2 regions of the Sporanaerobacter sp. PP17-6a genome follow, and region 2 is predicted to be linked to the other one. Evidence: a T-box and tRNA genes for the amino acid it is inferred to sense, from the RefSeq annotation. Region 2 holds a T-box; the other holds one or more tRNA genes.

Region 1 (11,233 bases), on a different contig from region 2:
TTGTCGCTGATTTTTTTAATTTCCTTTGCAAAAGTTAAATTGTCTTCATTGCTATGCTCGGGATAAATTTCTCTGCCCTTCCCACTTAAAATTTCATCTGCAATCTTGTCGAAAATACCTGTTCTTTCAATTGCAATACCTTTCTGGGCGTCGGCAAGTAAAATCAATGTATCTCCAGATTCAATTCCAAACATGTCACGAACTTCCTTAGGAATTACAATTTGACCTTTTGGGCCTACCTTGACTGAACCCATATATTTACCTGTGTTCTTAGATTTACTTTTCATATTAAAACCTCCAATAAGTTTTACATGTAATACTTGTATAACTAATTATACTTTTAAATTTAAATTTTGTCAATGAAAACCTCCGAATAATAACTTAATTTGAGGCCAAATGTTTCATTTACAGGTTAACTACTTTGATAATTTCATTATCTCAGCATAATATAAATATATGCTGTCGTTAAATAACTGTTTGGTTAACAGAAACGTATTTTTATTTTTTATTTTTTTATGTTATAATCGCAATTGGACTATTTAATTAAATTCAATAATTTAAAGGTGGAAATTTTATGAATACTAACAACAAATACAAATCAGTAATTGATATTAATTCCAAGAAATTGCCGGTTTTATATAAGAGCATATTAATAGGATTGGCAGTAGGTATTGTAGCATCTTTTTATCGTTTAGTTCTTATGAGTGGAGAAAAATTATGTTTTAGAGTATATGATTACATAGATAGTCATTTGATATTATTCCCCTTTGTATTTATAATACTTTGTCTTCTCGGTTTTTTTGTAGGAATTTTGGTTTCAAAATATAAGATGATTAGCGGAAGCGGTATTCCTCAAGTTAAAGGAATTATAATGGGATATTTTAAGAATAATTGGTTCAGTACGTTAATTGCAAAATTTGGAGGAGGAGCTCTTTCTATATTATCAGGCCTTTCTTTAGGGCGAGAAGGACCGTCGGTTCAACTTGGAGCTTGTGTGGCTCAGGGAATAGGAGATAAATTTGCCGATTCTCAGACAGAGAAGAAGATACTGATTGCAAGCGGTGCAAGTGCAGGACTTTCGGCTGCCTTTAATGCTCCTCTGGCAGGGGCTATGTTTGCAATGGAAGAGATATTTAAATATTTTTCTCCTGTTATTTTATTGTCGACTATGACAGCAGCTGTTGTTTCTGATTTTATTGCCAGAGTTATTTTCGGAACCGGTCCCGTATTTAATTTTAACGTTCAAAATACCATACCGTTGAATAAATATTGGTTGCTTTTCATACTTGGAGCTATACTTGGAATTGCCGGAGCCTTTTATAATTATATATTATTAAAGAGCCAGAAACTTTATAAAAAAATCGGGAAATCCAATATAAAAGTCAGAATGATAATTACATTTGCCTGTGCTGGATTATTGGGAATATTTTTCCCCATCGTATTGGGAAGTGGAAATAAAATAATCGGTCAACTTCAGTTATCCACGGGGATTAGGTTTTTATTTTTGATCCTTGCCGTTAAATTTATATTTTCTATGGTAAGCTTTGGCTCCGGTGCGCCGGGAGGAATATTTTTTCCTCTTCTCATTATGGGAGGGATTATCGGTGCAATTTGGGGAAATATTTCAATAAACTATTTAGGGTGTGACGAAAATTTATTTTACAATTTTATAATACTTGCTATGGCTGGATATTTCACATCGATTGTCCGAGCACCCATAACGGGTATTATCTTGCTGGTTGAGATGACCGGGTCATTTACTCATCTGTTATCCCTCACCGTAGTTGCAGTTTCGGCTTATGTAGTTGCTGATTTATTGAAAAGTGCACCTATATATGACTCTCTGCTGGAAAATCAAATTTCAGAATCCAAGATAGACACGGAATATGATAAAAGCAAGAAAATTACCATAGAAACAATTGTTCATCACGGTTGCCAAGCTGAGAATAAACTTGTAAAAGAAATTGCTTTTCCGAAGGAGTGCCTCCTTATTTCAATCAGACGGGGAGGAAGGGATATTATTCCTAAAGGAAATACGAGAATTTTGGGAGAAGATTATCTGGTATTTCTTATTAATTTAAATGAAGAACCTAAGGTAAGAGAGATATTAAACAGAATTACAACTTTACAGTAATTTATGACTTGGTTCATTTGATGGATTATTGGACAGAAAAATATAAAATAAATTTGATTAAATAATTCAGATATTAAAATTAGAGAAAATTGATATTGACTAAATAATGGGTTGTAATGTAAGGGAACTGTTTATACAACAGTTCCCTATAAAATATCTCAGCTATTATTTATTATTTCACCATGGATTATAACCCTACCTTCATCAGGACATTTTATGTCAAACATAGCTGCCCTTTTATTGCCATAATCCAATGTTCCACCATTTAGCAATGTATAGACATAAGGATATGCCGCATTCCAAAGTTCATGGCAGATAGGGGGGCATAAATCTTCAATGATGTATTCATCCCCTTCTTTGCAATATCTACCTCTACAATTGCTTTTTACTACAGTCAATTTGACTTTAGGCATTTTTATTCCTCCTTTGTACCATAATCTTTTATAATTCAACTTTCCGTTCTGACTATATTACATGTGGCAACGGCGCTGATATTATCTTCTCCTGTAGATAGATTTTTTGGAGCGTGGATATTAAACATAAAACCTGTCTCGGAATATTTTTTATCTATGCCTTTTGAGTATTCTTCATCTATAGCAATATTAATTACTTCACCAATGACCAGTACTGCAATACCCATATTGGTTAAATCCGAGGTACTGTGTAATTTACATTCCAAGCACAAGAAGCTTTCTTTAATTCGCGGAGCATTAATGAGTTTCGCTTTTTCTTCCGTAAACTTGCCAATTATAAATTCATCAGCTTCATAATTATTATTTTTGATCGTATCATAAAGGTTGTCATAATAATCAGCACTGAGAAAGTTAATACAGAATTCACCTGTCCTGAGGATGTCTTTATAAGCATGGGTATGTTGGTAAAGTCCGGAAATGATTGCAAAAAAGCCGCTGCCATCACCGGAAAAGGAACTCCAGGAGTGAAGATTCACGTTAGGTTTACCGTTTTCTTTATAGGTCGTTATGGCAAACATAACATGGGGTATGCCGCATGCATATTCAAAATGTGAAAAGATGCGATACTGATCCTCCCAATATTCTTTAAAATTCTGTGGTCGGGTTTTACCTATTTCAATTTTCATTATACTTGCTCCTTTCGATATTTTTTTTACAGTATAACAAACCAAACATGACAACAGTATGACATGATTATTTATATTTTTTCATAATATCTTATATTTTCAGAAATCAGTTTTATTTCTGCATATATATTAAAAATAGGATTTTTACCCTTCTGATATGTCTTCAAACGTATTCTACTTCTACTATTTGATTATTCTCTATAAAACAGATTTTTCCTTCTAATTTATGAAAAAGAGGTTGTAATAGAATAAATATCCTATTACAACCTCTTCACTTGGAGCTGTTGACCGGATTTGAACCGGTGACCTGCGCATTACGAGTGCGCCGCTCTACCAACTGAGCCACAACAGCATAACATAAATATATATTACCATCTAAAGGCTATTTTGTCCAGCGATAAATTTATTAAATCGTAGTATCCAATTGTAATTTTGAATATGTTAATATATAATTTTTACAAGGCTGATAGATTCATCTGCTTTATAATGTCATATGATTTTTGTTATCCTGTCTTTTTAGGAGGTACTTTTAATGGAAACTTACAATTTAACAAATGACCAAGGTCGTAATTTTATACTTTTAAAGCAAGGTTTAATCGGAGATTATAAATTTGAAGATAAAGGGGGAGTGTGCGATTATGTTAGGCAAGCCGGCTGTATTCAATTTGACCCGATTGATATTTGTGGGAAAAATCCGGAGCTTGTCTTGCATTCCAGAGTTTTAGGATTTACAAAGGAGATGCTTTATCAACTTTTATACGAGGATAGAAAACTTATAGATTATTTTGATAAGAATATGTCGATTTTTAGAGTGGAAGATTGGAAATACTTTGCTCGTTTACGTGAAAATTATAGATCTTATGGAAGAAGTCATGATAAAGTAGATAAGGTTGCAGGCGAGATTAAGGGAATTATAAAAGAAAAAGGATGTGTAAGTTCCAAGGATATTGATTTAAAACAGATGGTCGATTGGCCTTGGGCTCCGACAACATTATCAAGAGCGGTACTTGAAACCCTATATTTCCGTGGAGATTTAATTATCCATCATAAGAAAGGAAATAATAAGTATTATTCTTTGGCAGAAGATTATATTGAAGAGATGATTTTGAACACTGAAGATCCAAATAAAACTGAAGATGATTTCATAAAATGGCAGGTTCTTCGTAGAATCGGTTCAGTAGGATTGCTTTGGAATAAGGCGTCAGATGCATGGCTTGGCATCAACAAATTTAACGGAGAACGTCGTAACAATATATTTTCGTTGCTTTTGTCCGAAAACAAAATAATGGAGTGCAAAGTTGAGGGTATTCAAGGCATCCTTTATTTTCTTAAGGAAGATGAAGAACTTATAAAAACAGTGTTGTCACAGGATGCATTTAAACTGCGTCTCGAGTTTATAGCTCCTCTTGATAATATGCTCTGGGACAGAAAACTTATCCGTGCACTTTTTGATTTTGACTATAAATGGGAGATCTATACACCTAAGAGTCAAAGAAAATATGGTTACTATGTATTGCCTGTTTTATACGGAAATCGATTTGTGGGAAGGATAGAAATTGTCCTTAATAAAAAAGTAAGACAGCTTAATGTACTCAATTTTTGGAAGGAAGGAAATACTAAAATTGATGATGATTTTTATAAACTTTTTCAAACTGAAATAAACCAATTTATGGTTTTTAATCACTGTGAGACATTTAAAATCGAATGTAAAATATAAATTAAACTTTAGAAGGTGTTATGGAAATGAATACTCCTAAAAGAAATAGTCATAGTTTAATTGAAGTTATTGAATATAATTCGAAAAAGTACAAGGAATATACGACGGAAACTACTAAGAAATATAATTTCCGGTTGCTTGGGGATATTCCGGAGGGAAATGTCAGATGGATAAATATCGACGGGCAATGTAGTGAGGAAGTATTGAATAAGATTAGCGATGTATTTAATATTCATCCCTTGGTAACTAAAAATATATTGAATAATAATCAGCGGGCTAAAATTGAAGAATATGAAGATTTTTTGTATATTGTAGCTAAGATGATTTATTATTCCGGGGATGAATTGGTACTTGAACATATAAGATTTATTCTTGGAAAGAATTATGTGATTTCTTTTGGGGAAACCAAAGGAGACGTATTTGATGATATCCGTGACAAAATAAGAAATGAAGGTACACAGATCAGAAAATTTGGTGCTGATTATCTTATGTATTCATTACTTGATGCAATTGTAGACGGATATCTTGATGTTCTTGAAGTATTGGATGAAAAAATTGATACCCTTGAGGAACAAGTTATAATGAATAATTCACAAGAGCGTTTGTATAAAATTAGAAAGATAAAAAAGATTCTATTGAATATAAGCAAATATATATGGCCCTTAAGAGAAGTTACTTCTTTGATGGGAAAAGAGTCGAATCAATTGATTCAGCCATCAACGGAACCATATATCAGAGATGTCTATGAACACATAGCTCAGGCAATTGAAACGACGGAAACCTATAGAGAAATTCTTACAGGACTAATGGAACTATATGTCTCCAATACAAGTTATAAACTTAATGAAATAATGAAGGTCCTTACCATAATTTCTACGATTTTCATACCTCTTACATTTATAGTTGGAGTTTATGGTATGAATTTTAGGTATATGCCTGAAATTGAATATAGATGGGGTTATGCTATTACATGGGCAATTATGATTGCTATTTCAAGCTTCATGGTCTATTACTTTAAGAAAAAGAAATGGTTTTAACAAAATTAGGCAGCAATTTGTCCAACTAAAAAATAGCTTTTGATTTTTTCAAATAACCTATATACCTTTATGATAAATTAGAGTGGTATAATTCACTTTATTGTGCTTTTCGTAACGCAACCCAACCAATGTATACTGTTGCTTAAGGCGAAAATTAAGAGAGGCAAAATTGGGGATAGGGGCGATAACTGTTTCTGCAAAGATATTTTTAATCTTATCTTTTTGAAGATCCCAAATAAAAGACTGGTATAAAGCACTACCGATTCCTTTCCTTGTTAGATGGGGAAGCATGGCTGTCTGACTTACTAATACAAAGTTTTTCAGTTTGGTCTGATCAAACCTAGGATCCCAACAAGTTTCTTTCAGCCAGTTCGGTTCCCGCAGCAACCATTCTTCTTGGGTATAGGCTATCAAAAATGCTTGTATCTGTCCTTCATGCTCATTGACATAAAAATATTGCAATTTTTGTAGTTTTTCTTCGTATATAGGGCGATATTTTGATTCTTGTCCTGCATAATCAGCTATTAAAAAACCTTGAACCGAATCTTTGTTGGGATTACCTAAGGTTTTTAAAATCGTCATGATTCCTTCGAGATCTTGAATTGTAGCCTTTCTAATCATCGAATCTCTCCTTTTTTGTATTTCCTTATATTTTCCATTTGAGAAGGAAATTATACTTTTCATCTTTTATGTCTATCTTGATTCTAAGCAGTAATTTGTTGTATAAATTAAGATACTTACTAAAAGAAAAAGTAAATTGGTTTGTTGCTATACTTTCTGTATTTTTTATTTGAACCCTATTGAGTTTACAGCACAGTGGAAGTTAGGAAATACAGCATAAAATGAGAAAAAACATTGACAGCATCTCTAAAACATATTACTATTTTGGTTAAGCAGCCTAAAGTGGAGTAAAGAAATAATGTAAACATGTATTTTTTAATATAATATCAGATTTTAATATAATAATAAAGGGAAATCTTTAAAACAAGTTTTCGAAAAAGAAAGAATTAACTCCTAATATGTATAAATATTGCAGATAATGTATTGAAGAAATATTAAATAAGTTTAATGATGTATTTAAGGAATCGAATCAGTTAATTCAACTATAAAGGAAAATAAATTTTTAGTACCTGATTATAAAATCCCTCTAATTTTGTTACAGATTATTGGCATAGAAATTGCTAAATTAAATGGTTAGAAAAACCATTTAGGTATTAAAAAAAATTTTAAATATATATGAAAAAGGAGAAATAAATATGGAGCGGTTTAGAATTAGACCTGAGATTTATCAATTTGATACTTTTAAGGAATTTATAGAAGATATACCTTTAGGAGAAAAGGATTTGCTTGTTACACAAAAACTTATATATGAACTCTTTATAAAAGATTTAAATCTTAAATGCCATGTGATTTTCCCAAGAGAGTTTGGAAAGGGAGAACCATCTGATATTATGGTTGACGGAATAGTAAATAAGGTCAAGGATATTTGTTACAATAGGGTTATAGCTGCAGGGGGAGGAACGGTCATAGATACAGCCAAATTATTATCGTTAAAAAAATTCGACTATGTTGAACAACTCTTTGAAGATCCTTCGAGAGTAGTTAGAGATAAAAAATTAATTATAATTCCGGCTACTTGCGGTACGGGCAGCGAGGTAACAAACATATCAATTACCACACTCACTAAAAAAGGAACAAAATTAGGTATAGCCAATGATGAACTTTTTGCTGACAAAGCTGTTCTTATTCCTGGACTGATATCTACTTTGCCTTTTAAATTTTTCTGTTTCAGTTCCATAGATGCTTTAGTACATGCTACCGAGGCTTTCTTATCACCTAAAGCAAATGATTATACAGATATTTTCGCAAAAAAAGCAATTAGTGAAATATTAAAAGCCTTTAAAACTCTGATGGTAAAGGGCCAGAAGGAAAGAAAGAATGTTGAAAAAGAGGTACTCGTAGCAAGCAACTATGCCGGTATAGCCTTTGGGAATGCCGGAACAGCAGCCGTACATGCCTTAGCTTATCCTTTAAGCGGTACATACCATGTGGCCCATGGGGAAGCTAATTATCAGTTTTACAGTGAGGTTTTGAAGAAATATTATGATAAAAACCCTAAGGGCAAGATTAAAATATTTGTAGAATTCGTAGCGGATATTCTTGAATGCAATGCGAATGTTGAAGTTTTTGAAAAGATAGAAGAACTCTTCGCTTTAATGGTTCCTAAAAAGAGATTAAGAGAATATGGAATGAAAGAAAGTGAGATATCTTCCTTTGCTATTTCTGTAGAAAAAGAACAGCAAAGATTATTGGTCAACAATTATGTTTTTCTGTCCGTAGAGGAATTTAAGGATATATATAGGACTTTGTATTAATATAGCAAGGCATTCAAAAATTTAATAGGGATAGATGATTTTGTGAAATCATTATAAGGAGGGAAAAATGAAAGATTTTAACTTTTCGGTGTTTCAAAATGTTGTGTTTGGAAGTGGAAGTCTAAAAAAAGTGCCTGACATACTGAAAGACAATGGCTGTAAAAAGGTATTTATTGTATCAGGCCCGACACTTAATAAAATAGGAGCAGTTAAAAAACTTACTGACTTAATAAAAGAATCGGGTTTAGAGTATGATGTTTTTTTGGATGTTGAGCCAAACCCGTCAATTGAGACAGTATATGAGGCAACCAAGATGTACAAAGATAGCGGGGCTACAAATATAGTCGCTTTAGGTGGAGGTAGCCCAATGGATGTCTCAAAGGCTGTTGGAGTTCTTGCGACTTATGGAGGAGAAATCACGGATTATGAGGGATATGAAAAAGTACCGGGTAAGATAATACCGATTATTGCAATTCCTACTACAGCCGGAACGGGCAGTGAAGTAACAAGGACTTCTGTAGTTACGGATAAATCAAGAAATTATAAATTTGCTGTCATTAGCAGTACTATGATTCCGAGTTTTGCTATTCTGGATCCTGAGCTGATTATGTCGTTGTCTCCAATTGTAGCAGCATCTACAGGAATTGATGCTTTAGTACATGCTATAGAATCTTATATTTCCCTAAATTCCAATGTTTTTACAGACACCATGGCAGAGAAGGCTATGGAGCTTATAGGGAAATATATTCGTCGATTTGTTGCTAACAGAAAAGATGAGGAAGCAGCGAGTGCTATGTTGATTGCAAGTAATTTTGCCGGTATTGCTTTTACAAGAGCACTTTTAGGCAATGTACATGCTATGGCTCATCCTCTTGGCGGTTACTTTAATGTACCCCACGGAATTGCTAACGCAATTTTATTACCGGCGGTTATTGAGTATAATGCATTAACCGATAATGGGAAATACGAAAAAATTTATAACTATATTAAATTAAGTAAGGAACAAACTTATAACTTCACTCCAGATATGCTGACAGAGGAAATTAAGAGCTTAATTTCTTCATTGGGAATTCCCCCAAATTTATCGGAAGTAGGTGTTACTGAAGATAAAATCCGGGAAATGGCAACGGATGCTATGAAATCAGGGAATATCTTGGCTAATCCTCGTCAAAGTACAGTAGAGGATATTGAAGCATTATATAGAAAGGTTTTATAGAAACTTTAAACGGAATAGATAATAACTGCCATTATCTATTCCGTGCTTTTACATAGATTGCTAAATGAAATTAGTATTAGAATAATATACAATATGTCTAATAGAGTTAGAATCTATTGCAAATGGAGGGGAGAGAAAATTTGAGAAAAGACATAATATACGATGAATTAAAAAGACTGAGCAATGAAATTACCAAGGAGAACCTGCTAACCGGTGTCAATATAGGTTTTAGTGCGGAATTTATAGGAAAAAATGTGGGAATAGCAAGAAATACGGTGAGTAAAGAACTAACCTCATTATGTATTGATGGATATGTAATAAAAGTTAAAAGCAGACCTGTATTGTTTATCCATAAAGGATCTTTAGAAATTTTGCTGGGCCGTGAAATTAATAATAAATTTTGTGAGGTTAAGGATATCAGAGAGATATTAGAATATTATTCAGCAATACCTAATGGTCTTCAAATAGAAGGCACAGATCCTTTTACGAAATTAATCGGTTACGACAAAAGTTTAGCTGAGGCAATTGCGAAAGCAAAGGCAGCAGTTTTATATCCTCCCAATGGATTGCATATTATGCTGACAGGTCAATCAGGAGTTGGCAAAACGTACTTTGCGGAAATAATACATGAGTTTGCCCAAAAGATGGGTGTTATAAGCAAGAACGGTCCTTTGGTATATTTTAATTGTTCTGAATATTATAATAATCCTGAACTTTTAACTTCCCATCTCTTTGGCTATGAAGAAGGTGCTTTTACAGGAGCGACTAAAGATAAAGAGGGAATCATTAAAAAAGCTGACGGGGGATTTTTATTTCTTGATGAAGTTCATAGATTACCTTCAGAAGGACAAGAAAAATTATTTTCAATTTTAGATAAGGGTTCCTTTAGAAAATTGGGTTCTCCGGAAAAGGAAGAAAAAATAAACTTAAGATTGATTTGTGCGACTACGGAAGATATAAAGTCAGGATTTTTAAAGACATTTTTAAGAAGAATCCAGGTTAATATTGAATTACCTCCCCTTAGAGACAAAAGCATAGAGGAAAAGATAGAGTTGGTATTTAACTTTTTCCAAATAGAAAGTAAAAAAATAAATTTAGAAATTCGAATAAGCCAGGAATATATGTATTATCTTTTATCGAGTGATTTTGAGGCAAATATAGGGGAACTTAAAAGTGAAATTCAATTTGCCTGTGCTCAAGCTTATGTCAATAAGATATCTCAGCGAAAGGACTACTTACTAATTGACGGAAGATACGTGAAGCATAAAAATATTTTAAAGGATATTGGAGTGAGGCAGATCCTTAAAGATATGTTTGATGACAGAAAATATATCAGCATATTTCCTCATTTTAATGAAAATTTAACGGAGAAATTAACAAGTATATCTGAAGAAGATGAACCGGATATTTTTTATTCTTACTTATCAAAGGAATATAAAAATTTGAGGAACAGCAATATCCCGGCAGATGAAACAAGTTCTTTATTGATGAATAAGTTGGAAACGATTTTTCATTACGGAATAGCACACAACAGTAAAATGAACAAAAATATTACCAAAGAATATGGTTATAGAATAGAAGATAAGATTAAAAAAATAATCGAATATATTGAAGAACTTGTAGGCTTTGCTTTGGAGAATAATGAGATAGAAAAT
Region 2 (11,233 bases):
TCTATTGTGTCCATTAAATTGGTTATAGTTATTCCTTCATCTACAACCAATCCTTCAAGCTGATGAAACATTGGGGAATGAGTATCATCCACATCGTCAAATCTAAAAGTTCTTCCTGCAGAAACAATTCTTATAGGAGGTTTGGTTTTTTTCATCGTTCTAATCTGTACAGGAGATGTTTGGCTTCTTAAGAGTATCTTATCGGTAATATAAAAAGTATCGGTTAAATCCCTGGAAGGATGATCTTCCGGGGAATTTAAAGCGTCAAAATTATTTTCAACGGTTTCTATTTCAGGGCCATCAACTACGGTAAATCCCATATCGATAAATAAATTTTCCAGTTCCTCTATAGTCTGTATTAAAGGATGCCTGTGTCCTAATTTTATTTTTTTACCCGGCATGGTTATGTCTATCTTTTCTTTATTAAATTTTTTGTTTTCAAGTTGTGAATTGATTTTTTCTTTCTTTGAGGAAAGTTCTCTTTCTATTTCATTCCTTGTATCATTGGCCAACTGACCTATTATAGGCCTTTCTTCCGGCGATAGTTTCCCCATCTCTCTCAAAATCAAAGTTAATTCGCCCTTTTTACCCAAAAACCTTACTCTTATCTGTTCCAATTCTTCTATAGATTTCACTCTAAAAATTTCATTAATGGCTTCTTCTTTTATCCTGTTAAGTTTATCCTTCATATGTAGAACTCCTTTCCATCCTGTTATATAAAAAATAAGACCATCAAAAATTAGCGAAGGTCAATATTTAAGAATCTGATTTATTAAATTATAGCACTTAAATTTGTTAAATACAAGAAATATTAGCCTCTTTGTCTGAGAACTTCATACATAATTATGGAAGAAGCTATGGCCACATTAAGGGATTCCGCCTTACCCTTCATCGGAATCTTGATTAAACTGTCTGCAGTCCTTAAAAAATCTTCCGTAACTCCATTAGATTCATTTCCTATAATTAAGGCAAAATCTCTTCTAAAATTCACCCGATTAATATGTATATTTCCCCTAAGAGACGTAGCATATACAGCCACTTTCTTCTCTTTCAAATCTTTTATTAATTTTAATTTATCATCAGCAAAAACAATGGGAACATGAAAAATCGAACCCATGGTAGAACGAACAACCTTGGGACTATAGATATCAACACAGCCCTGGGTAATTATTATTCCGTTGACACCAAAAGCATCTCCTGCTCTTATTATGGTTCCCATATTGCCCGGATCCTGCAATTCATCTATTATTATAAAAAATTTATCTTTCACTTTAAAAAGAAATTCCATGTCGGAGAGATTAAATTCAATTACACCTAATATTCCCTGAGGATTTTCCATATCCGTAATTTCATTGAACACCTTTTCATTCACAACTATTATATTATTATCATCAATACAATCTATCAATCTACTGACTTCAAATTTTAAGGGAAAATCCTCTCTTATAATAATATACTTAATATTCCATTTTTCTTTTATACACTCTTCTATTATTTTAATTCCTTCCACAATAAACAGCTTTTTCTGCCACCTGTATTTTCTCTTATAAAGTTTTTTTATTTCCTTTACAATTGGGTTTGAAAGACTGCTAACCACATGATTCATCTAATTTTCCTTCCTGTCCGAAAGTTTAATCATAATTAAAGCAAAGTTCCGCTATCGGAACCTTGCTTTAATTATTTTTGGCAATATCTATCAATTCGGAGAAACTCTTCGGATCGCTGATTGCCATTTCAGACAACATCTTTCTATTGATTTCAACATTTGCTTTTTTAAGACCACTAATAAATGTACTATAATTCATCCCGTTAAGTCTTGCAGCCGCATTAATCCTTGCTATCCAAAGTTTTCTGAAATCCCTCTTTTTTAACTTTCTGCCCACATAAGCATAACTCAATGATTTCATTACAGCTTGATTGGCAACTTTATATAATTTACTTTTGGAACCATAATATCCTTTGGCTTGTTTCAATACTTTTTTATGATTTTTTTTGGCATTAACTCCTCTTTTTATCCTTGCCATTTAAATTACCTCCTTAAACTCCAATGTTTTATCAACTAATATGGCAGTACTTTAGACATTCTCTTTAAATCCGCTTCACTGATTAAAGTACCTTTTCTCAAATTTCTAACTCTCTTTGGAGATTTCTTCCCGGTCTTATGACTTTTGTATGCTTTAAATCTTCTTATCTTCCCTGAACCTGTCTTTTTAAACCTTTTTGCCGCTCCCCTATGAGTTTTTATTTTTGGCATCTAAATTACCTCCTTAACTATTCTGACTTAGGGCCGAAATACATCACCATGCTTTTCCCTTCAAATTTCGGCTCCTTTTCCACAGAACCAGATTCACTGACTAGATTAGTAAATTTATCCAATACTTCTTTTCCAATATCAGTATGCCCTAATTCTCTGCCTCTGAATCTTATACTTACCTTTACTTTATCTCCACTCTGTAAAAATTCCATGGCTCTCTTTGCCTTGACATGGAGATCATGAGTTTCAATGCTTGGAGTAAGTCGTATCTCCTTTACATTAATAACTTTTTGATTTTTTCTTGCCTCTTTTTCTTTTTTTGCCAATTCATATTTATATTTTCCATAATCCATTATTCTACAAACCGGCGGTTTTGCATTTGGAGCTACATTGACCAAATCCAATTTCTTTTCATAAGCTATTTCCAAAGCCTTTCTTACGGGAACTATTCCTAACTGCGCCCCATCGCTATCAATGAGTCTTACTTCTCCCTCTCTGATTTCTTCATTAATTTGAAGCTCTTTTATATTACTACACCTCCCAGTATAAAAAATAAAAAGCGGGCAAAAATACCCGCTTCTTTTTCCAACAATCAGACAAAAATAATTTGTCAAACCAATAACTATCTAAAATATTTAACCTTATGAGCCCCAGCTATAAGGTGAGAAGCGGATACTTCTGCTTAATTTTCTATTAATTTCATAAATTATTATAAGCTAAAAATTATATATTGTCAAGCTCTTGAAACAATTTTGATAAGATACAAATTAAATCATTATGTAAGTATATTCATCTTTTAAATAATACTCTAAATAAACAAATGATAGACAATGTTACGCATATAAGATTAAAACAAATTAAAAATAAAAATATAAAATTTGCAATATTACTTAATTTATTAGGATTTGTAGGATAATCGAAACCTGTATAAAAATATGGAGCCATGTGTGCAAAAAAATAAAGAAATGAAAGGATAAGAGCAAAAGATATAATTGTCAGTAAATACAAATTTTTTGTATTAATATATTTTTTCATTATTTCCCTCTGTTTTATATTAAAATTAAAATTATTTGCAAAGATAAAGGTATAGATAATTTAATTAGCCGATAATGTTTTACGTATTAATTATACTACTTTTATATGAAAAAGCAGCTAAAATTTCCCTGATACTTAATATGAACCCATTAATTCAAGAAGTTTATAATTATCAATATTTTTTAGTTATAAATTTTTATATAAATGAATTAAATGGTTAAACTATTATTAGTAATTAGAAAAGGTGGGGATAAATTGCATAAGAAGAAAATACTTTTATCTATCTTTATCTTTGGTTTAACATTATCTTCGCTTCTGGTGGTTGATATATTTTTCCCTTTAGATTTTCTAAAGGGTTTTACTGTCACGGATAAAATATTTATATGGGCAATCACATCGATTTTTTTTGTATACCGAATGAATATAAATTCAAAGCGCCAATTGGTTACTTTATCCATAGCTAGTGAAAAAGATGAAAACAAGGAAAAAGATAAATCAACCATATCCTTTAAAGATGTCGCCGGACTTGAAGAGATAAAAGAAGAACTTCAAGAAACAATTGATTTTCTTAACAACCCCCATAAATATATTAAAATGGGTGCGAAAATTCCTAAGGGAATATTATTTTACGGCCCTCCGGGTACAGGGAAAACTCTCCTTGCCAAAGCAGTGGCAGGAGAGACAAATTCAACTTTTTTGTATTCAAGCGGGTCTGAATTTGTCGAGAAATATGTAGGGGTAGGCGCAAAAAGAGTAAGAACTTTATTTGAAAGAGCAAAAAAGGAAGCTCCGAGTATCATATTCATTGATGAAATCGATGCAATAGGTGCAAAAAGAAATTTAGATTCGAACAATGAAAAGGATCAGACTCTTAATCAACTTTTGGTTGAAATGGACGGTTTCAACACATCAGAAACCGTTATAATAGTCGGAGCCACTAACAGAATAGATCTTTTGGATGAGGCTCTTCTTCGCCCGGGAAGATTTGACAGACATATATATGTAGGGAATCCAAATATAAACGCAAGGGAAAAAATATTAGAGGTTCATACAAAGAACAAACCTTTAGATTCTGCTGTGAATATCAAATCCATAGCACAAAAAACTACCGGATTGTCAGGAGCCGAACTTGCGAATATTGCTAATGAAGCAGCAATAATTGCAGTCAGAAACAATAAAAATAAGATATTCATTAATGACTTTAATCAGGCAATAGAAAGAGTAGTGGCAGGATTAGAAGTAAAAAATCCATCTATACTTTTCAAAGAAAAAAAAACCGTCTCAGTTCATGAATCTGGTCACGCTCTGGTAGGTAAAATCTTAAAATCAGATATGATTCAAAAAATATCAATAGTCCCGAGAGGTCAGGCTTTGGGATATGTACTTAAATTTCCCGATGAAGAAAGATATCTTCTTACAAAAAAGGAACTTACCAATAAGATAATTGTACTTCTCGGGGGAAGGGCTGCAGAACAATTAGTTTTCAATGAAATAACAACGGGAGCAAAGGACGATTTAAACAAGGCAACGGAAATCGCCAGAGAAATGGTGTGCAGCTACGGAATGAGCTCTTTCGGAAACATTACGATAGAAGACTACTACATTAAATACAATTATGAAGTAATAAGAAAAGAGATCAAAAAAATACTTGATAAATGTTTTGAAAGCGCTTTAAGGATATTAGACGAAAACAAGATGATACTTACGGTTGTCGCTGATGAGTTAATGAAAAAGGAAACCCTCACAAGTGAAGAATTAGATGAAATATTAAAGCAATATGAACTTTCCTCAAATACGGCAACTTAATTAAGACAAAAAAATTCCGATAGTTGTTTATAAACAACTATCGGAATTTTTTTGTCTTAATGCTATTTCTTATTTTTTACTTCTTCAATTACCTTTCCAATGAAATCTTCAATTCCCATTCTTCCTAAATCTCCTTCTTCTCTTGCTCTTACGGAAACATCATTGTTCTCTACTTCCTTTTCCCCTAAGACCAACATATAAGGAACTTTTTGAAGTTGAGCCTCTCTGATTTTATATCCTATTTTTTCTGCTCTGTCATCTATATCAACCCTTATGTTCTTATCAATCATTTCCTTTTTCAACTCATAAGCATAATCATTAAATTTATCCGATATGGGAAGTAGGATAACCTGAACCGGAGACAGCCATAAAGGAAATTTTCCTGCATAATGTTCTATTAATATGCCTATAAATCTTTCAATACTCCCAAATATAGTTCTGTGAATCATTACAGGCCTTTTCTTTTCATTATCTTTATCTATATAAGTTAAATCAAATCTTTCAGGCATTTGAAAATCCAACTGAATAGTTCCGCACTGCCAAGTTCTTCCTATTGCATCCTGAAGATGAAAATCTATTTTGGGCCCGTAAAAAGCTCCGTCTCCCTCATTAATTATATAATTTATTTTCTTTTCCTTCAGAGCTTCTATCAAATTGTTAGTTGCCAATTCCCACTGTTCTTCGGTTCCCATGGAATTTTCCGGTCTCGTTGAAAGTTCTACATGGTATTTAAATCCAAATATGTTATACATATAGCTGGCAAAATCAATTACTCCTATTAATTCTTCTTTTACCTGACTTGGAAGCATGAATAAATGAGCATCATCCTGAGTAAAGCTTCTGACCCTCATGAGTCCATGAAGAGTTCCCGATAATTCATGTCTATGAACCAAGCCTAACTCAGCCCATCTTAGGGGAAGGTCTCTGTAGCTGAACATATTTGACTTATATATAAGCATTGCTCCGGGACAATTCATAGGTTTTATAGCATAATCTTCATTATCTATTTTAGTAAAATACATATTTTCTTTATAATGATCCCAATGTCCCGACCTATGCCATAATTCCTCATTTAGTATAATCGGAGTTTTTACTTCTCCGTATCCTCTTTTTATATGTTCTTCTCTCCAAAATTCTTCAAGAATATTTCTTAATACCATTCCCTTGGGATGAAAGAAAGGAAATCCCGGCCCTTCTTCATGCATACTGAACAATCCCAATTCCTTTCCAAGTTTTCTGTGATCTCTCTTTTTAGCTTCTTCCAACAGCACCAAGTATTCGTCCAAATTCTTTTTCTTCTCGAAACTTATTCCATATATTCTTTGAAGCATTTTATTGTTTTCATTTCCCCGCCAGTAAGCACCGGCTATACTTAAAAGTTTGATTGCCTTTACCCTTTTGACATTTAATAAATGAGGCCCCGCACAGAGATCCGTAAATTCGCCCTGTTTATAAAAAGATATTACGGCATCTTCAGGCAGATCTTCGATTAATTCAACCTTATAAGGTTCTTCTTTTTCTTTAAAATATTGAAGTGCTTCCTCTCTCGGAAGTACGAATCTTTTTAATTCATAACCTTCTTTAACTATACGGGCCATTTCCTCCTCTATCTTTTTCAAATCCTCAGGAGTAAACCTGTACTCTGTATCTAAATCATAATAAAATCCATCGTCTATTGCAGGCCCTATAGCCAATTTCGTATCAGGGAATAATCTTTTAACCGCTTGAGCCATAATATGAGAAGTGGTATGCCAAAATATCTTCTTTCCCTCCTTATCGTCAAACTTTAAAATCTTTATTTTGCCGCCTTCTTCAGCAGAATCGCCAAGTCCCAAAATTTTATCATTTAATTTTGCTCCTACTGCTGTTCTTGCAAGTCCTTCGCTTATATCCTTTGCTATATCATAAATCTTAATTCCCTTTTCATATTCTCTGACGGAATTGTCCGGAAATATAATTTTAATTTTACTCATCTTTTATTCCTCCTTATTTGAAATATAAAAGCCTCCCGTCCTCAAGATATAAATACCTTAAGGGACGAGAGGCTACTCACGTGGTTCCACCCTAATTAATTCTCATTTTTTCATAACGCTGTAATCAGCGGACATCTTTCACCTAAAGGTTAAGATACAACTCCAAGCTGGTATTCGGCTAATTCTTAATTAGGATTGCTTTCAGCCACAACAATCCCTCTCTGAAATAAAAACTAACCTACTCTTCTCTTCGTAGTTTTTTAATGTTATATTAATATCTAATTATATCAATATATTTTGATATTGTCAATAAATTTTAAAAATTTATTGACTGACCCTTTCTAAAATTGAATTGTAATTACTAAATCAATATTATCATTCTTAAGCATGTGGCTAATTTTGTTAAAAGGTGGGTTGGAATCAAAATTCCAGTACATATTTCTCCGCTTGCTTTGTAAACATTTCACAATATTTGCCTCCTCGCTTCATCAATTCATCGTGCGTTCCTGACTCAATGATTTCCCCGTTATCCATCATATAAATCATATCCGCCATCCGAACTGTGGATAATCTATGAGAAATAAAGATTACAGTTTTATTGTCAGCAAGTGACATTATTTTCTGATTAATATCGTATTCAGCTAACGGATCAAGAGCGCTTGACGGTTCATCTAAAATCAGAATGTCTTTATCCTCTACAAAAGCCCTTGCAATAGCAATTTTTTGCTCTTCACCACCAGACAAAGGCACGCCGTCACTGTCAAATTCACGTGATAAGTTTGTGTTTATTCCTTTTTCCAATCCCGCAATCTTTTCATATATTCCGCTGTATTTTAAAGATGAAACAACTTTTTCTTCAACTGACTTGTCCATATAATCGTCTAAGAGTACATTTTCTGCAACGGTTAAAGCATAACATTTATAGTTTTGGAAAAGCACGCCGAATTTATTTCTAAGTGAATCCACATTAGTTTCTCTATAGTCAATATTATCAATCTTAATATTACCCTTGTCGGGATCGTAAAAACGAAGCAGTAATTTTACTAAAGTCGATTTCCCAACACCATTATATCCAACAATGGCTGTCTTAGACCCTTGACGAACTTCCATATTAATATTTTTTAATACAGGCTTGTCTTTCCCCGGATAAGTAAACGAAATCCCGTTTATTTTTATATTATTTTGTAATCTATCAATTTCAATGCCTCCATTGTCAGATGCAATTACTGGGCTGTAATCAAGGATTTTTCGAAGATTTTCAATATACATGCTATTTTGAAACAATCGAGGAAACTGACCAAACAAAGCAAATAATCTTTCTAATAATTGTTGAGCACCATTGAGCAAAGCTGCAAAATCGCCAATGCTCAAATTCCCTTTAGTAATTTGCCAAGAGGCAAATGCCATTACAGAAGACATAAGACCGAACCCAACAATACTAAAGGCACTATCAAAAAAAACAAATCTTCCGCAATATTTTTCTACAACAGTTAGAACTCTGTCCATTGAAGAAATAAATTTTTTATTCATTAGCCGTCCCAGTTTGCCTAATCGTAACTCTTGGGCATACTGGGGTTCATAAAACATTTTCTTATAATATGCCCCTTCTCTTTGAGGACGAGTAATCTCCATATCTCGTTTGAAGACAATCTTATTTCTTTTTGCGTTCAAAAATATATTTATCCCAAGTACCGCTACGCAAATCAAAATAACAATGGGATTTAACGCAATAATAAGCGACACTATCATTAATAACGCAACAATACTTGAAAGGATTTCTACTAAGGAATCAAGAACTTCAATAGCTCTGCTTTCAGCTTCTTGCATTGCCCTAACATATTTATCATAATACTCGGCATCGTCATAACATGCAAGGTCTAATGTTAAGGACTTTTTCAGTAATTCGTCTTGAATACCCTTTGATATTTTTGGTTGCGCCTTTGCGCTGCTGCTATTAACCCATGAATTAAAAATAGCAGAAACCGCCCCCACTAAAAAGGCAGTAAGAATAATGGTGAGAAGATATTTCAAATCCCGTTTTTCGGAAATACCATCAATCGCCAATTTCATGGTAATTATAAAAATAAATGGTTGAACAGGAGCAGTAAGCGTTGACAGCAACCTCAATATTGCATTGGATTTACAATATTTCCACATAAACCTCAACATGTAGAGGTTGTTTTGAATTGCTTTTTTCATATCAGAAAATCTCCCGCCTTTCTATGTTCTTTTATAATTTCGGTATACTGGAGGGGATGACCATGAAAATATGACAATTAAGAATCCAAGATTATATAAATTTGAATTCGATATATTATTATAAAATTCAAATTTTGTTTCAAAAATATTTAGAACAAAGACTAATTGTACACTATATACATAAAAAGATATCATCCTTTCTTTAATTTATTTGTTTTGACAACATATATTTAATAGGATGATATCTTCTTTTCAACTATATATGGAAACATATTCTATTTTCTTACTATAAAAACAAATTTCACATACTATCTAATGAAAATCCTTCTCCTTTCATTTCTTTAATTTCTTTAATTTCTTTAATATCTTTAAAGCTTCGCTTAATTCCATAGTTTCCTGATTTCCGGAGTTGATGTTTTTTATGGTTACTGCCTTATCCTCTACCTCTTGGGAACCAATGATTATTACATAAGGTATATTTAATTTGTCGGCATAATTAAATTTTTTACCGATTTTTCCTTCTTCAGTATATACCTGAGTATAAATATTTTCCTTTCTTAAGATTGTGGCAACTTCTATGCCCTCTTTAAGGCAATCATCCATTGGAATGATCAAAACTTTGGTTAAAAAGTTTTTCTTATTTTCAATTATTTTTTCTTCCATAAGCTGAGAAAATAATCTGCTGAGTCCAATGGATATTCCAACCCCAGGAAGACTTCGTTTTATATAGTGAGCCGCAAGATTATCGTATCTTCCGCCGGAACATATGGACCCAAGTTTGGGATAATCATTTAAAAAAGTTTCATAGACCGTTCCCGTATAATAGTCCAACCCTCTTGCAATACTTAAATCCAAAACATAATTTTTTTCGGGAACTCCAAAATCCTTTATGTATTTTGCTACAAAGTTTAATTCCTCAAATCCTAACTTGAAAATATCATTATCAATATTTAAAGATTTTAAATTATCGAGAATTTCCTCATTTGAACCCTTAATACTCATAAACTTCTTTATCTTCTCTATGATGTTTTCATTTAATCCTAATTCCGATAATTCCTCTCCGACTCCTGACATCCCGATTTTGTCCAATTTATCAATAATTCTTAATACCGCCTTGCTGTCTTCGATTTTTAACCATTGAAAAAATCCGCTCAATACCCTTCTGTTATTAATCTTTATAGTAAAATCGTCAAATCCCAACTCTTTAAATGTGGAATAAATAACACTTGGGATTTCTGCATCATTGATTATACTTAAATTTTCATTTCCTATTATATCTATATCGCATTGGTAAAATTCTCTGAATCTTCCCTTTTGGTTTCTTTCTCCTCTGTATACTTTTCCTATCTGGTATCTTCTAAAGGGAAAACTGATTTCAGAAAAATGCTGGGCAACATATCTCGCTAAGGGAACGGTCAAATCAAATCTCAAAGAAAGATCATTATCTCCTCTTTGAAATCTGTATATCTGTTTTTCAGTTTCTCCTCCGCCTTTTGCCAAAAGGACTTCCGATTTTTCAATTATAGGGGTATCTATTGGAAGGAATCCGAATTTTTCATAATTATTTCTTATCCTGTCCATCATGTCATTAAATAAAATCTGATCTCCGGGTAAAAGCTCCATAAATCCCGGAAGAATAGAAGGTTTAATTATTTGTACATCCATAATATTTCCTCCCTCAATAAAAATTAATACACTATTATTTTATAATAACATACTTTAATTTTAATAAAAAGTAATAAATATATATTTAAATATTTATTTTCCTTTTTTTAGTGAAAAATTGATACTGCATAGGTTACAGCCGGTACAGAATAAAATCCTTTCGGAAAAAACATTTTTAATGATTTCAACTATCTCCCTGTTCTTTGCTTTCTCATCTACATGAAGAATTAATTTTTTAGGTGCGATAACTATTAATGAGCTTATCAGAATATCATCTTTACTTATATTTTCATTATTCAAT

The links. The T-box of region 2 lies ahead of thrS (threonine--tRNA ligase). A T-box ahead of a tRNA ligase gene usually reads a tRNA of that ligase, here a tRNA-Thr.
Region 1: it has a tRNA-Thr gene. The T-box ahead of thrS (threonine--tRNA ligase) is inferred to sense a tRNA for this amino acid. The anticodon was not compared.

Annotation. Positions count from the first base shown of each region.
Region 1 is NZ_FMIF01000036.1:43,942-55,174, forward strand. Features, by position in the region: gene PP176A_RS13355 (AbrB/MazE/SpoVT family DNA-binding domain-containing protein) at 1-287, opposite strand, end outside; gene PP176A_RS13360 (ClC family H(+)/Cl(-) exchange transporter) at 575-2,134, shown strand; gene PP176A_RS13365 (TIGR04076 family protein) at 2,293-2,547, opposite strand; gene PP176A_RS13370 (flavin reductase family protein) at 2,583-3,233, opposite strand; tRNA gene PP176A_RS13375 (tRNA-Thr) at 3,510-3,585, opposite strand; gene PP176A_RS13380 (winged helix-turn-helix domain-containing protein) at 3,766-4,950, shown strand; gene corA (magnesium/cobalt transporter CorA) at 4,977-5,987, shown strand; gene PP176A_RS13390 (hypothetical protein) at 6,045-6,608, opposite strand; gene PP176A_RS13395 (4-hydroxybutyrate dehydrogenase) at 7,244-8,362, shown strand; gene PP176A_RS13400 (iron-containing alcohol dehydrogenase family protein) at 8,430-9,578, shown strand; gene PP176A_RS13405 (sigma 54-interacting transcriptional regulator) at 9,719-11,233, shown strand, end outside.
Region 2 is NZ_FMIF01000037.1:15,586-26,818, forward strand. Features, by position in the region: gene pheS (phenylalanine--tRNA ligase subunit alpha) at 1-689, opposite strand, end outside; gene PP176A_RS13615 (TrmH family RNA methyltransferase) at 812-1,606, opposite strand; gene rplT (50S ribosomal protein L20) at 1,674-2,024, opposite strand; gene rpmI (50S ribosomal protein L35) at 2,060-2,254, opposite strand; gene infC (translation initiation factor IF-3) at 2,272-2,808, opposite strand; ribosomal protein L20 leader region at 2,800-2,944, opposite strand; gene ftsH (ATP-dependent zinc metalloprotease FtsH) at 3,545-5,095, shown strand; gene thrS (threonine--tRNA ligase) at 5,158-7,068, opposite strand; T-box leader at 7,126-7,331, opposite strand; gene PP176A_RS13650 (ABC transporter ATP-binding protein) at 7,489-9,267, opposite strand; gene hisS (histidine--tRNA ligase) at 9,601-10,932, opposite strand; gene ytxC (putative sporulation protein YtxC) at 11,026-11,233, opposite strand, start outside.